3 regions of the Cytobacillus sp. FSL W8-0315 genome follow, and region 1 is predicted to be linked to each of the others. Evidence: riboswitches for the same ligand, from Rfam matches in the RefSeq annotation. Region 1 holds a riboswitch; each other region holds the start of a gene.

Region 1 (3,282 bases):
GCGATGTGGACGTGGATTCCCATCTTTTTGACTGCTAGTTTTACAAGCTATTCTCCAGGGATTCCTCCCTGGTTCATTGCATTGTCCTCTTTTATTATTATCGGAATTGCAGGGGGGATTGGCTGTGTAGCAGGCGGGCTAGTCTCAGATAAAATTGGAAGAGCAAATCTAACGATTATTTCTATGTGTATCAGTGCCATTTGCTGTATCTTGATTGGCTTTACTTTTGGTCAATATATTTGGTTAACTCTTCTCCTTTCTATCATTTGGGGAATGTCTGTCATCGCTGATTCTGCCCAGTTTTCTGCCGCAGTTTCAGAAGTTGCAGAAGTTGAGTATGTAGGAACAGCTTTGACTTTTCAAATGTGCATTGGTTTCCTGATCACTATATTTTCTATAAATTTAATCCCTATTATACAGAGGTTAGTTGGCTGGGAGTGGGTCTTTGCCTGTTTAGCGATTGGACCAATTCTTGGTATTGTATCTATGGTCCAGTATAAACGGCATGATTTTAATAATGTCAAAGGGACAATCGGTCATTTTAAATAAATTAAACAATATCTATTTGGTCTAACTTTGTAAATTATATCCCAGCAAAAATTAACTCCTGAATAGCAGATATAAGTTCTTTTTACCAATTCCTATATCTAAAAGTCAAAGGCATTAACATAGCATTTAAAAAATTTAGAAAAAAATAATATGCCAAAATTGGTCATTATATGTTATATTAGTAAAAAATTAATATATCAATTTGAATAAGTGCTCACTTTGGTGAGGTAAAAGGGAAACCAGTGAAAGTCTGGTACAGCCCCCGCTACTGTAAAAGCTGATGAAATTACAATGCCACTGAGAAATCGGGAAGGTGTAAGAGTAAGAAGAAGCTTAAGTCAGGAAACCTGCTTATTTAAACGACACTTGCTTTTCGGAGGGAGAAGTATAGGCGGGACAATTATGATCAATTGTTTTTGAGTTTCAGTATGCTAATTTTTATACTGTCATTTCATATGCCTGTATTCCTTTGAAAAGGAGTGCAGGCATTTTTTATTTGGCAAGAAGCAATGAATTTTGAGAATTGTCCGGCGCAGGGCGCCTGCTAAGCAGCACTGCAGCAGGCAAGGCGCATGTGCTTTTCTTAATTGGAGGTTACCTATGAAGAAGGGAAAAATCTTTGTTGTCGGCTTCGGTCCGGGCGATCGTGAGCATATAACCAAACGGGCTGTGGATGCGCTGCAGCAGAGTGATTGCATTATTGGCTACAAAACTTACGTAGATCTGATCATGCCATTCGTTACAGCAAGTTCCATTGTGAGCACGGGGATGACTGAGGAGGTATCCCGTGCGCAGGATGCAGTGAAAAGAGCGGAAGCCGGCCATATTGTTTCCGTGATATCAAGCGGTGACTCGGGTGTATACGGCATGGCTGGCTTAGTGTATGAAGTGCTGATCGAAATGGGCTGGACGGAAGAAGAAGGAATCGAAGTGGAAATTGTTCCGGGCATCTCTGCGATTAATTCATGTGCGAGTTTACTGGGGGCACCTGTCATGCATGACTCCTGCACCATCAGTCTGAGTGATCATTTAACACCCTGGACTGTGATCGAAAAGCGCATTGAAGCAGCCGGGATGGCGGATTTTGTCATCGCATTATATAACCCGAAAAGCGGCAGAAGGACACGGCAGATTGTCGAGGCACAAAGGATCCTATTAAAATATCGTTCTCCTGATACACCAGTGGGTCTTGTGAAAAGTGCTTACCGCGAGAATCAGAATGTCATTCTGACTACACTGGCGGAAATGCTTGATCACGATATAGGCATGCTGACAACGGTTGTGATCGGGAATTCCTCCACTTTCTTTTATGACAATAAAATCATTACGCCTCGCGGATATCAGAGAAAGTATACGCTCGGTGAAGAGAAGCAAAGCTTAAAGCCGCATCAGCGTTTAAAAAAGGAAGCGGAGCCATGGGCATTAAATCAGGAAACCGGGGAAGCACAGGCCGGCTACGAGCAGATCCAGAGAAGAAAACAAGAAGCCAGCTCAATGGATATGGCTTTAAAGGCTTTATCGATGGCAACGAAATCGGGGATTGACCAAACACATTTGGTGAAGCAGCCAATCGAAGATATTTTTGAATTTGCAGTAACGCCTGGGGTTGCCAATAAATTTATTACACCAGACCAAATGCGCGTATTGGCAGAAGCTGTTGGCGAGAAAGGCACCATGGAATATACACCGGATCACCGATTTTTAATCAAGATTCCAACTGGACGGCCTCAGTCGATTGTGGAAAAACTCGAACAAAATCAACTGACAGTCATGCCAGTGGGCGATGTTCTAAATGTAAAAGCCTGCGATTTTTGCTACGGGGAGAAAGCAGAATCCATTCCATATGCAGAGAAAATTGCAGCTGAACTGGGGGGCTTAAAGCTTCCAAAGGAACTGCATATTGGTTTTAACGGCTGCGGTATGGCCTGTTATCGGGCCGTATTTGATGATATCGGCATAGTTTACCGCAAGAAGAAGTTTGATCTATTTATCGGGGCAAAGCCGGTTGGCCGTACAGCCCATGCTGCCCAGCCGGTGGCAGAGGGAATTGAGCCCGATCAGCTGGTGCCGTTATTAAAGGAGATTATCGAAGAATACAAAGAAAATGCGCATCCAAATGAACGGCTTTTTAAATATTTTAAGCGTGTGAAAAAAATTCAGTATTTTACCTATCAGGATATGAGCTCCAAGATCGAAGTCGAGCCGGCACCATGCGGGGATTAGGGGGATCTTATGATTTTATTTTTAGCAGGCACAAGTGATGCGAGAGCATTAGCTATTCAATTGAAAAATCAAGGTTATCCCTTATTGGCAACCGTTGTCACAGAATCGGCAGCTGACAGTTTGAAGGCTGAAGGCATTGCTTATAAAGTGGGACGGCTGTCAGAAAATGACATGATTGAATTAATTCAGATGCAAGAGATGACCACTGTGATTGACGCAAGTCACCCTTATGCGGACGAAGCGTCAAAAACGGCAATGGCAGCAGCCAAAGCATGCAGCATTCCTTACATACGTTACGAAAGGCCAAATGAACAGTTCACCTCACCGCTCATAACTGAAGCCGAAAGTTATGAGGAAGCAGCAAAATTGGCTCAATCGCATAAAGGAACGATTATGCTGACAACCGGCAGCAAAACGCTGGAAATCTTCACAAAATATTTAATGCGTGATGATATCCGGCTTGTATGCAGGATGCTTCCAAACATGGGAAATATGGAAAAATGCCAAAAG
Region 2 (3,282 bases), 580 kb from region 1:
AAATAGGCATTTCGAACACCGTTTTCACTTACCTCTTTGCTCAATGCAGCCCAGTCCATGTCTGACTCTGCCTCCAGATATCCCCTCTTTTCAAAGTAAGCACCCGTTTCCCAATCAGAACCTTTAAAGGCTGAATAGCTTCCTTTTTCTTTAGCCAGATCCATAGAACTTTTTATCGCTAAAAAAGCAATTTGCTCATATAGAATGTCAGCGAATTTTTCTGCTTCTTCGCTTTCCCATGTGATTTTTTTCAGTGCAAGAAGGTGGTGCCATCCAAAAGTCCCCAGTCCAATCGCACGGTACTTCTGGTTTGTGATCTGGCCCTGAGGCACCGGAATACTATTAATATCAATGACATTATCAAGCATTCGCACCTGAATTGGCACAAGCCTTTCAAGTACTCCCTCACTTATGGCCCTTGCAAGATTGATGGATGAAAGATTGCAGACAACGAAGTCTCCTGGATGTTTTTCGATAATAATTCTCCCATCCCTTGTATATTCTTCAACCCTCTTTGTAACACTTTGGTTTTGTACAATCTCAGTGCACAGGTTTGTACAATAAATCATTCCGCAATGTGAATTGGCATTTTTCCGATTTACTTCATCCCGGTAAAACATAAATGGTGTCCCTGTTTCAAGCTGGCTTCTCATGATGGATTTCATTATATCGATGGCAGGCACTTTTTCCCTTGATAGATTCGGGTTATCTATACACTCTTTATATTTCTGGCGGAATGAACCTTCGCCTTCACCTTCATCATAAAAATCCTCCAGTGAAAAGCCCATTACCTTGCGGACTTCATGGGGATCAAATAAATACCAATATCCCCGGCTTTCCACTTTTTCCATAAACAAATCCGGAATGCAGACACCTGTGAATAAATCATGTGTCCGTTGCCGTTCATCTCCATTATTAAGCTTTGCATCAAGAAACGAGAAGATATCTTTATGCCAGACATCCAGATAGACGCTTATAGCACCCTGCCTCTGTCCAAGCTGATCAACACTGACTGCTGTGTTATTCAGCTGCTTCATCCAGGGAATCACACCTGAAGATGCACCCTTAAATCCTTTAATATCACTTCCTCTGCTGCGGATCTTCCCTAAATATACTCCGATTCCCCCGCCATTTTTAGACAGTGATGCAATATCGGTATTGCTGTCATATATAGAATCAAGACTGTCATCAACGGTCTCAATGAAACAGCTTGAAAGCTGTCCCCAGTTTTTCCCTGCATTAGCGAGTGTTGGCGTGGCAACAGTCATATACAAACCACTCATTGCCCAGTAAGCTTCTTTAATGAGTTCAAGCCGCTTACCCTTCGGCTCCCTTTTCATCAGCACCATGCTGATGATCATGAACCGTTCCTGTGGAAGCTCATAAAGATTTTTCTGTTTGTCCCTGGCAAGATATCGGTCAGCCAGCATTTTCAACCCCAAATATGTAAATAAGCGGTCATTTTCTTTCTTTATGAATTGGGCAAGTTCATTTATCTCATCCTTTGAATACACATCTAATAAATCCTGGTCATAAATTCCTAAAGCCGTCAGCCGTTCAATTAACGTATAAAAATGTTTGTAGCAATCATCCGGCTGGCATTCTCTATTTTTTCCTGACTCAGTATAGAGCTTCTTAAGAAGCAGACGTGACGCGGCAAAAGTCCAATCAGGCTCATCAATACTGATAAAAGATAAACAATCCAGTATAAACTGGTCATACATTGTTTCCGCTCCCAGCTGGCTCATTTCTTCATACCTTTTTAATAGGTGCTCTATGCCGAGCTGTGGAAATTCTGTCTTAAGTTCTTCTAAAATTTCTATCGGTTGTATGGTTTGGACCATCTTACTTCCTCCTAAAGGCAAAATAAAAATCCGCCCGGAAAATGAGCGGATCAAACGATAGTATAATAGCTGGAAGAAGATGAATAAACGGCCATTACGCGATCGTTTCATCATCTCAATCCCCGAAGATATGAAACTTTCGATCGCCCTGGCAGGTCTCCTGGCTTGTGCTTCACTCTACTTAAAGCCCTTCCCATACAAACGCCATAAAGCGTTTTGTACAGTGGCATGCTCTTTTCGTCTGCACTTACAGTTGCGGGGACAGCTTCGGTTTTACACCGAATTCCCTATTAAGTCCTCATAGGACACCAATCACGATCTATATGTAGTTTTTATTCTTTTTAATATATACTATATATTGTAGATGATTCTATCATATAGAGAAATAGATTACAAATTTTTAATCGTTAATGGACGAAAAAGAACAGGGGGGATATTCCCTCTGTTCTTTATTTCTCACTCATGATTTTCCATTTCAATATCATGAGATACCGGCTCAGGGGTAGCCCAAAATGAATCATATACAGCATACCCTGCCATTACAAGAACGAGATACGCAATCGCTGCACCTGCCCATTTTTTCATTTTATCTGCTCCTTTTAATAAAACGTTTTTTCATTTATCGCAGTCTAACGGACAGTATGACCCCACTACAGGGCTCAGAGGAGTCCATGGAGGATGAGTGGGTCAACTGCCCATTGAGGCCCGATTTGTTCAACTAACAATCAGCAGAGAAAAAGAATTCCCGCTGATTGAAGTTTCACTTTATTTTTACTCTTTGTAAACGAAGTGCGTTTAAAACGACAGATACGGAGCTGAACGCCATTGCGGCGCCGGCAAGCCAAGGTGCAAGGAACCCTAATGCAGCTACTGGGATGCCAAGGGTATTGTATGCAAATGCCCAGAAAAGATTTTGTTTTATATTCCTAATGGTTTTTTTGCTCATTAGGATGGCGTCTGCAATACTATTTAAATCCCCTCTCATTAGCGTAATATCAGCTGCTTCCATCGCAACGTCTGTACCGGTTCCGATCGCCATACCAATATCAGCTACAGCAAGTGCAGGTGCATCGTTTATGCCATCGCCGACCATAGCTACTTTTTTTCCCTGGTTCTGAAGTTTTTTTACTTCTTCTGCCTTGCCTTCAGGTAGAACCTCTGCAATTGCAGAGTCTATGCCCACTTCATCAGCTATTGCCTGAGCCGTACGTTTGTTATCTCCCGTAATCATAATGACTTCAATGCCCAGTTTCCTTAAGCGTTTGATTGCATCTCTGGATGTTTCCTTTATTGTATCCGCAACTGCCACGATACCTGCATATTTGCCATCAACCGCGACAAGCATTGCCGTTTTTCCATTTTCCTCCAGTGTTTCCATATCAAGTTTGGCTGACTGGACATTAACGTCGTATTTGTCCATTAATCTTCTTGTACCTAT
Region 3 (3,282 bases), 2.5 Mb from region 1:
AGGGACAAGCTGGGCAGGCTGGTTGAGGATGATGTATATGGCTATGGCGATTTTTGCTGGATTGATTTCGAGGAAGAGGAAGCGGTGAATGAGCTTCCCGGCCAGACAATTGCTGAGCTTCTTTATCTCGGCCATGTCAAGGAACATCTTAAGCCGCCTTTTTACAATTATCTGAGCAATCGCTATGTGTACCTGGCCCATGATGATGGCTGGTTTAACCGTACATATTATCGCGATCTGAACGATTTTTACCGCATGCTTGGGGAAGTAATCCCCGGTAAAATGGGACAGATGAAAGTCGAAAAAACGCTCCTTGGCATAAAAAAGAAAAAGACGTATCCTCCTATCACCAGAGATGTCCTGCTTTCCTTAAAGTCTCTTATGAAAGAGGGAGCGGTACTTTCCATTAAGGATATCGAACAGAATCGGGTCCGGATAGAAATTCCTATTTGGATTATTGGCGACTTTGCGAATATGGATGATATGTATGACGAGTATGAGGCCATTGTGAAAGAGCCATGTGAGGCGAAGATTGTGTTTGATAAGAAAACAAGGGAATGGAAAATATACTCGCGCTAGAATTCTGAACTTTTTTACAACATTCAGCAAAATTCTCTTACTTTTTCTGCGTGATGGTGTATAATCGGAGATAGAAAATTTTATATCCGCATAGAACAGGTGTCTTCTCAAAAGGGTTTTAAAACAGGCTCTTTTGAAGACTTAATAGGGAAGCTGGTGAAATTCCAGCGCGGTCCCGCCACTGTAAATGGAAGCTGTCTGTAAATCCACTGTACAGGAATGTATGGGAAGGAGCAGAACGCATTGACCATGAGCCAGGAGACCTGCCTGATTCTTAAGCACCCATAAACCTACGAGGATAGGGAGGTGTTTGGTCCGGCCATCCTTTCTGCACTAATTGATAAATGACCATGCCAACATCTCCTTGCCGTCCGAGGGGATGTTTTTTATTTGGTTGTTTCTAAAAGTCTATGGGTGGCTAACTTAGTTTCTGCCACTGAGTTGATTGCAGCGGAGGGCACTTGACTCCTGCGGGAAGTGAGGGAAGTGAGAGACCCCACAGGCGAAGCCGAGGAGGCTCTCATCTCTCCCCCGGAAAGCAAGTGCCTGCAGCGGAAATCAACGCGCTAGGTTTGTAAGCTAAAAAATATTATGAGAACCAGCCTTTTATTTTTTAAGATGGTGTTAGACACCACCCGAATTTTGTCGAAAGTTCTAGGAGGATTGCTGAGTATGAGAAAGTTTTATGCATTTTTATTAACGATGCTTCTGGCTGCAGGAGTGCTAGCAGGCTGCGGCGAGAGTGCTGAACAGCCTAAAGAAGAGAAAAAGGTTGAGGAAGGGCAGAATACTGGCGGGGAAGAGGCTGCTTTTCCTGTTACGATAAAGGATGCTCTTGATAATGAAATCGTCATCGAATCCAAGCCCGAAAGAATCGTTTCCATGATTCCAAGCAACACCGAAATTGTTTTTGAATTGGGGCTTGGCGAAGAAGTTGTCGGAGTCTCCGATTTTGATAACTACCCGCCCGAAGCCACAGAAAAAGAAAAGATTGGCGGCATGGAATTTAATGTCGAGAAAATTATTTCTTTAAAACCGGATCTTGTCCTTGCTCACGCGTCAAGCGCACATAATTCCGAAGCTGGCCTTCAGCAATTAAGGGATGCAGGTGTGACCGTCCTTGTTGTCAATGATGCAAAGAGCTTTGATCAGGTTTTTGAATCCATTGAAATGGTTGGAACCGCAGCGGGAGAGAAGGATGAAGCAGAGCAGCTTGTTTCAGATATGAAGAGCAAGCTCGAGGAAATCAAAACAAAAGCTCAGGGCATAAAAGAAGAAGACCGCAAATCGGTTTTCGTGGAAGTTTCACCTGCTCCTGAAATCTATACAGCAGGTACAAAAACATTTATGGATGAAATGCTAAGTGCCATCAATGCAGAAAATATCATTTCCGAAGAAGGATGGCCGAAAATGGATCCGGAAGCGATTATCGAACGGAATCCGGATGTAATCATCACAACTCATGGCTATTACACTGAGGATGCTGCTGGCAATGTAATGAAAAGGGATGGCTGGCAGGATATAACCGCAGTAAAAAATAAGCATGTTGCCGATGTTGATTCCGATATGGTAACCCGCTCTGGCCCTCGTATTATTGAAGGAGTCGAGGAACTTGCAAAAGCAGTATATCCGGACGTATTTAAATAATAAATTTTTAGCTTATCTAACAGCAGCGGCTTTCCTGCTTTTAGCCATGCTGATGGGGATTTCAATTGGAACAGTGTCTGTTCACCCCATGACGATTATCAGAGTAATAAGCGCTGAGCTATTTCCTTTTATTTCATTGGGAAACACGGATGCTATGCATTCAAATATCATTTTGAATATTCGCCTGCCGCGCGTTTTGCTGGCTGGCTTAGTAGGGGCGTCTCTTGCAATTGCGGGAGCCGCCTTTCAAGGTTTATTAAGAAATCCGCTGGCAGATCCATATACAATTGGGGTTTCATCCGGGGCTTCACTAGGTGCTGTTTTAACATTATTCTTAGGATTATCCATTCCGTTTGCAGGAATGTTTACGCTGCCGTTATTCAGCATTTTATTTTCCTTTTTAACCATTTTTGCCGTTTTGCTGTTTGCCAGAAAAATTGAAAGATCCATGAAAGTGGAAACGATTATTTTAACAGGCATTATCTTCAGTTCTTTTCTTGGCGCTCTGATTTCTCTGATGATTGCCCTGACTGGAGAGGAGCTTAGACAGATTATTGGCTGGCTTCTTGGCAGTGTATCCATGAGAGGGTGGGCGTATATTAAAATTATCATTCCGTTTTTTGTACTGGGTGCCATCCTTCTTTTAGTGAACAGCAAAGAGCTTAATGCCATGAGCTTCGGAGAAGAAAAGGCCCAGCATATAGGGGTGGACGTTCAGAAGAGAAAGATGATGGTCCTGATAGCTGGCTCTATCTTGACTGGTGCGGCTGTAGCTGTATCTGGAACGATAGGATTTGTCGGTCTTGTGATCCCTCATCTGACCAGGCTGTTATGGGGACCGGATCATAGGCACCTATTGCCGCTATCTATTCTGATGGGTGCAGGCTTTCTTATTATTGCCGATCTGGTTTCACGGACGATCATTGCACCTACCGAACTTCCAATCGGTGTGATTACAGCGATAATCGGTGCACCTGCGTTTGCTATTATTTTAATTAAAAGAAAGAATAAACTTTGAACCTCGATAACTGTCCGGCACAAGCGTCCACCCATTCA

Evidence for each region. Region 1 has a riboswitch for cobalamin ahead of cobJ (precorrin-3B C(17)-methyltransferase). Riboswitches for the same ligand answer to the same signal wherever they lie in the genome.
Region 2: it holds a riboswitch for cobalamin, as region 1 does, so the genes downstream of both, MKY20_RS12605 (ribonucleoside-diphosphate reductase subunit alpha) here and cobJ (precorrin-3B C(17)-methyltransferase) in region 1, are expected to answer to the same signal.
Region 3: it holds a riboswitch for cobalamin, as region 1 does, so the genes downstream of both, MKY20_RS02740 (ABC transporter substrate-binding protein) here and cobJ (precorrin-3B C(17)-methyltransferase) in region 1, are expected to answer to the same signal.

What each region holds. Positions count from the first base shown of each region.
Region 1 covers NZ_JBBOOC010000001.1:3,028,787-3,032,068, forward strand. Annotated here, with positions in the region: gene MKY20_RS15460 (MFS transporter) at 1-549, shown strand, start outside; cobalamin riboswitch at 741-918, shown strand; gene cobJ (precorrin-3B C(17)-methyltransferase) at 1,150-2,772, shown strand; gene cobK (precorrin-6A reductase) at 2,782-3,282, shown strand, end outside.
Region 2 covers NZ_JBBOOC010000001.1:2,447,473-2,450,754, reverse strand. Annotated here, with positions in the region: gene MKY20_RS12605 (ribonucleoside-diphosphate reductase subunit alpha) at 1-1,844, opposite strand, end outside; cobalamin riboswitch at 1,979-2,172, opposite strand; gene MKY20_RS12600 (hypothetical protein) at 2,301-2,429, opposite strand; gene MKY20_RS12595 (heavy metal translocating P-type ATPase) at 2,605-3,282, opposite strand, start outside.
Region 3 covers NZ_JBBOOC010000001.1:498,831-502,112, reverse strand. Annotated here, with positions in the region: gene MKY20_RS02745 (hypothetical protein) at 1-579, shown strand, start outside; cobalamin riboswitch at 660-864, shown strand; gene MKY20_RS02740 (ABC transporter substrate-binding protein) at 1,252-2,226, shown strand; gene MKY20_RS02735 (FecCD family ABC transporter permease) at 2,192-3,244, shown strand.